Chitinophaga caseinilytica: one gene and its partner. The protein of the gene in region 1 interacts with the protein of each later gene in a pairwise test. Links are inferred from orthologs where the notes say so. Each region holds a gene or a part of one and is shown in the gene's direction. Other genes may lie near its edges.

Region 1 (2,921 bases):
ATCCCCTCGCCCGGGTGTTCACCTTTTCCGGCAACAGCTTCTACCTCGATGCCGACGGCGAGCGCATCCCGGTTTCGGACAGGTTCTCCGCCCGGGTGCCCGTGTTCACTAACTTCCCCGCAGACGCGCAAAAACTGCGGAAGGAAGACAGCCTGCTCTACGCGCAAATGCGCGACATGGCGGCGTACATCGCGGCAGACACATTCTGGAACGCGCAGGTGGAGCAGGTGGTGATCACCGAAGACCGCAGGTTCGAGTTCATCCCTAAACTCGGCGACCATGTGGTTTATTTCGGGGACGGCACCGATGTAGCCAACAAATTCGACCGGCTGCTTGTCTTTTACAAAGAAGGACTGAGCAAAGCAGGCTGGAATACATACACGCGGCTGAACGTAGCGTTCAAAGACCAGGTGATCGGAACGAGAAGGGATGGAAAGAGCGCGCCGCCTCCGCCGATGTATAAGGATTCGTCGGCCGCAGACATTGCGGTAACAGACGACGACGCAGCGGTTGTAGCGCCCGTGGCCCCGGTAACGGCGGCAGCAGCGCCCAGGCCCGCGGAAAAGAAACCAGAGAAAAAAGTGGAAAAGAAACAGGAGAAGCCGGCAGCCAAACCCCAAAAACAAACGCCGAAGCCCGCAAGCGCCGAAAGGCAGCCAAGGGCGGTATATCAGAAACCTAATCAACGTAATCGCAACTAAAAACAATAAAGAACCATGAATCAGGAAGCTCCCATCATTGTAGGTCTCGACATTGGAACCACGAAGATAGCAGCCATCGCAGGAAGGAAGAATGAATACGGGAAATTGGAAATCCTCGGATTCGGGAAAGCCCCATCTTTCGGTGTACAGCACGGTATGGTGCTGAATATCGATCAGACCATCAAGGCCATCAGACAGGCATTGGAGAACTGCTATGCGTCTAACCCCAACCTCGAGATCAACGAGGTATATGTGGGTATCGCAGGCCATCATATCAAAAGTTTGCAGACCCGCGGAGACATCGTCCGGAATGACACCGACGCTGAAATCTCCCAGAAAGACATTGACCAGCTGATCAACGATCAGTATAAAACGGTTATCCCTGCCAGCGACCAGATCATTGACGTGATCCCGCAGCAGTACATCGTGGACGCCCTGCAGAACATCACTTATCCCATCGGGATGAGCGGTGTGAAAGTGGGCGCGAATTTCCACATCATTACCGGCGACAAGAACGCCATCCGCAACATCAACCGCAGCGTGGAGAAATCCGGTCTCCGTATCAAGGACCTGGTGCTCCAGCCCCTGGCATCCGCGGCGGCTGTTATGTGCGACATGGATTTCGAAGCCGGCGTTGCGATCGTAGACATTGGTGGTGGTACCACCGACCTGGCCGTTTTCTATGAAGGCGTCCTGAAACATACCGCCGTGATCCCGTACGGCGGTGAAAATATCACCAACGACATTAAGAACGGCCTTGGCGTGCTCAAGACGCAGGCGGAGCAGATGAAGGTACAGTTCGGTTACGCCCTTGCGGACGAAGCCAAGAACAACGCCTACATCACCATCCCCGGATTGCGCGGCCAAAGCCCGAAAGAGATCTCCGTGAAAAACCTGGCCCATATCATCCAGGCGCGCATGAGCGAGATCCTCGATTTCGTGGTGTACCATCTGAAACAGATCGGCATGGACAACAAGATGCTCAACGGCGGCATCATCCTGACCGGCGGCGGTTCCCAGCTGAAACACCTGATCCAGCTGACGGAATACACCACCGGCGTGAGCGCCCGCATCGGTTACCCCAACGAGCACCTCGCCAGCGGGCATACCGACGAGCTGACCAAACCCATGTACGCCACCTGCGTAGGGCTCATTCTCAAAGGCTACAACGACTATGAGAACGATCGCCGCGCACTGGAGGAGAATTACGTGAAAATCAACACCAGCTACTTCGCGAAGGAAAGAGTGGCCCGCCAGGCCGAAGAATCCGGAGACGAATGGATGGAAGAAGCAGAGGAAGAAACGGCAGACGCACGGCAAGACCGTAAGTCGCGCGAGCGCAATGCCTCCCTCAAAGGCTTCCTGGACAGGATGAAAACAAAGATCATCGACATGTTCACGGAAGAAGAAGACGCCAAACTGTAAAGGTTTCGGCTTGATTGTTGCAATTCATATACGTTCATATAAAAACGATCAAAGTAACGTAGGATACGGTACACCACTAATACTAACCCATATAAAGAGCTAGAGTCATGATACATTTTGATCTTCCAAAGGAAAAATCCTCCATCATCAAGGTGATAGGCATTGGTGGCGGAGGAAGCAATGCGGTGAACCACATGTTCAGTCAGAACATTGAGGGTGTGAACTTCATTATTTGCAATACCGACGCACAGGCGATTGCAAACAGCCCCGTACCCAACAAGGTACAGCTGGGCCCGCATTTGACGCAGGGACTCGGAGCTGGCGCCAATCCCCGGATCGGCGAACAGGCTACGGAAGAATCATTCGAAGAAATTAAAAAAATACTGGAGGTGAACACCAAAATGGCGTTCATCACCGCCGGTATGGGAGGCGGCACCGGCACCGGCGGCGCACCCATCATCGCCAAAATATGCAAGGAACTGGGCATCCTCACCGTGGGCATCGTCACCACCCCCTTCTCTTACGAAGGTAAAAAGAGAATGATCCAGGCCGAAGAAGGCATCAACCGCCTCAAGGATTATGTGGACACACTGCTGATCATTTCCAACGACAAGCTCCGTCAGAAATTCGGCGACCTCAAATTCAAGGCGGCCTTCGAAAAAGCGGATAACGTGCTCGCCACCGCGGCAAAATGTATCACAGACGTTATCAACTCCACCGGCCAGATCAACGTCGACTTCGCCGATGTTTGCACCGTTATGCGCAACGGCGGCGTAGCCATCCTCGGATCGGCCA
Region 2 (2,956 bases), 460 kb from region 1 along the record:
CGAGGAAGCCATCGCCGAATATACCGAGATGATCAAATCCGCCAAATTCGGCGACGCCAGCAAAAAGGTGGTCGTGGAAGCATTCCTCACCGGCATTGAAATGTCTGCCTTCGCTTTGAGCGACGGCCAGCATTACGTACTGCTCCCCTCCGCCAAGGATTACAAACGAATTGGTGAAGGTGATACCGGCCTCAACACCGGCGGCATGGGCGCCATTTCGCCCGTTCCCTTTGCAGACGCGGGTTTCATGAAAAAAGTGGAAGACCGCGTGGTGCGGCCTACCGTGGCCGGACTGGCCGCCGAAGGCATCGTTTACCCAGGGTTCATCTTCTTCGGACTGATCAACGTGGAGGGCGACCCCTTCGTTATCGAATACAACTGCCGCATGGGCGACCCCGAAACGGAAGTCGTAATGCCCAGGCTGCAGAACGATCTGCTGGAGCTCTTCACCGCCGTGAAGGAACGGCAGCTCGATAAAGTGACCATCACCGAAGATCCGCGCGCCGCGGCTACCATCATGCTCGTGAGCGGAGGGTACCCCGAAGCGTACGAAAAAGGTAAGGAGATCACCGGCATTCCCGCTCCCACGGCCGATCAGATCGTTTTCCACGCTGGCTCGAAAGCCGATGGCGGAAAAACGGTTACCAACGGCGGCCGCGTGCTCGCCATCACATCTTTGGCAAGCGATTTGCAGCAGGCATTGGCGCATTCCAGGGAGACTGCCGACAGCATTTCATTCGGGGGCAAGTATTATCGTCGCGACATTGGGTATGAATTCAGCTAAGTAATTCGTCGTACAGGGTTCACGGATAGCGAAAATATGCATATAGCATTTCTTTTATTTATTTCCGCTGAACTTCTTGAATAATCCAATAATTGCATCGTATATTCGTTAGAATTATTCATTTTTGCATTCAAATATTTTTGACCGTATCAAACAATGGGCTTCTTTAACTTTTTAACTCAGGAGATTGCAATTGACCTCGGTACCGCCAATACACTGATCATTCATAACGATCAGGTGGTGGTAGACGAACCTTCCATCGTGGCTATAGAAAGGGCCAGTGGAAAGATCGTTGCCGTAGGCAAGAAGGCGATGATGATGCACGAAAAAACGCACGAGTACCTGCGCACCATCCGTCCGCTGAAAGACGGTGTGATCGCAGACTTTAATGCGGCAGAGGGGATGCTCCGCGAGCTGATCAAGATGGTTTATCCCAAGAAGCCGTTGTTCGCCCCGAGCTGGAAGATGGTGATCTGCATCCCGTCGTCCATCACGGAAGTGGAGAAACGCGCGGTGCGCGACTCTGCGGAGCAGGCGGGTGCCAAGGAAGTGTATCTCATCCACGAACCGATGGCTGCGGCCCTCGGTATCGGTATAGACGTGGAAGAACCGGTCGGTAACATGATCATCGACATCGGAGGCGGTACTACCGGCATCTCCGTGATCGCCCTCGCAGGGATCGTGTGCGACCAGTCTATCCGCATCGCGGGCGACGAATTTACGGCCGACATCATGGAAGCCCTTCGCCGTTACCACTCATTGCTCATCGGTGAGCGCACGGCAGAGCAGATCAAGATCCAGATCGGGTCTGCCCTGAAAGAGCTGGACAATCCACCGGACGACATCCCCGTGAACGGTCGCGACCTTGTGACCGGTATCCCCAAACAGATCATGGTATCTTACCAGGAAATCGCCGAAGCGCTGGACAAGTCGATCTTCAAGATCGAGGAAGCCATCCTGAAAGCACTGGAAACCACCCCGCCCGAGCTGGCAGCGGATATTTACCGCCGCGGCCTTTACCTCACCGGCGGTGGCGCCCTGTTGCGCGGGCTGGACAAGCGCCTGAGCCAGAAGATCAAACTGCCCGTTCATGTAGCAGACGATCCGCTGCGCGCGGTAGTAAGAGGCACCGGCATTGCCCTGAAACACATCGGCAAGTATCCTTTCCTGATGCAATAAAAAAACACATCCCGGCTTGCCCCAGGCATGCCGGGATGATATCCGGAATCCTTAGACTCGTATCCAGTGCGCAATCTGATCATTTTCTTACGGCGGTACTTCAACTTCTTTCTGTTTTTGCTGCTGGAAGTGATTTGCTTGATTTTCGTTTTCCGGACCAATAATTTCCAACGTACCGTTTACCTCAATTCCGCCAACGGCGTCTCCGGCAAACTGTACACCCGCTACAACGATATCCAGTATTATTTCCACCTCAAATCCACCAACGACAGCCTCGTGTCGGAAAACCTCGCGCTGCTCCAGCAACTGCCTACCAGCTTCGAGGAAAAAGACACGGCTTCCCAGGTGAAATTTGACACCCTCCGGAAATTTACCAACGATACGGCCCGCAAGCTCCTCAGCACGGAGGTCCGCAAGTTCCTCTACCGCAGCGCCAAAGTCGTGAACAACTCCGTCAACAAGCCCGTCAACTTCATCACCATCAACCGCGGTTCCAAAGACGGTATCCGCCCCAACATGGGCGTGATCGGGCCTAACGGCGTGGTAGGCGTGGTGAGAACGGCTTCGGAAAACTATGCCGTGATCATCTCCCTGCTCACCAAATCCAGCGGCAGCACCTCTTCCTTCAGCTTCAGCTCCCGCCTCAAAAACTCCGGCGAGATCGGAACGGTGTATTGGGACGGGTACGACGGCGGGCATGTGACGATGAAGGACGTGCCCCGCAGCGCCAAGCTGCACAAGGGCGATACCGTGGTGACGAGCGGCTTCTCGGCCGTGTTCCCCGAAAACATGAACATCGGGTACATCGACACCTTTTACGTCGGCGAGAAAGCGAGCACCTCGTTTACCATCCGCCTCAAACTGGCCACTAATTTTTACAACCTGCAATACGTGTACGTCATCGAGAACCTGCTGCGCGACGAGCAGGAGCGGCTGGAGGATTCGACACGCAAAATGTTGAAATGAGCATACTGTTAAGAAATATCATCCGAT

Evidence for each region. The genes of interacting proteins can lie anywhere in the genome.
Region 2: the proteins of ftsA (region 1) and WJU22_RS02355 interact in binary tests that used the Escherichia coli proteins (3 or more experiments, as listed by UniProt). The link is inferred for Chitinophaga caseinilytica from one-to-one orthologs.

The regions. Positions count from the first base shown.
Region 1 is NZ_CP150096.1:104,715-107,635, forward strand. What follows is about bases 47-2,921. They hold ftsA (cell division protein FtsA), read left to right. Parts: upstream 47-716; coding sequence 717-2,126; downstream 2,127-2,921. Other genes in these bases: WJU22_RS00465 (hypothetical protein), read left to right, coding at 47-701; ftsZ (cell division protein FtsZ), read left to right, coding at 2,234-2,921. In the rest of the region: more of WJU22_RS00465, read left to right, coding at 1-46. UniProt on the Escherichia coli protein: Essential cell division protein that assists in the assembly of the Z ring. May serve as the principal membrane anchor for the Z ring.
Region 2 is NZ_CP150096.1:563,775-566,730, reverse strand. The notes cover bases 42-2,951. They hold WJU22_RS02355 (rod shape-determining protein), read left to right. Parts: upstream 42-940; coding sequence 941-1,963; downstream 1,964-2,951. Other genes in these bases: WJU22_RS02345 (rod shape-determining protein MreD), read left to right, coding at 2,926-2,951; mreC (rod shape-determining protein MreC), read left to right, coding at 2,030-2,929; purD (phosphoribosylamine--glycine ligase), read left to right, coding at 42-784. Outside these bases: more of purD, read left to right, coding at 1-41; more of WJU22_RS02345, read left to right, coding at 2,952-2,956. UniProt on the Escherichia coli protein: Forms membrane-associated dynamic filaments that are essential for cell shape determination. Acts by regulating cell wall synthesis and cell elongation, and thus cell shape.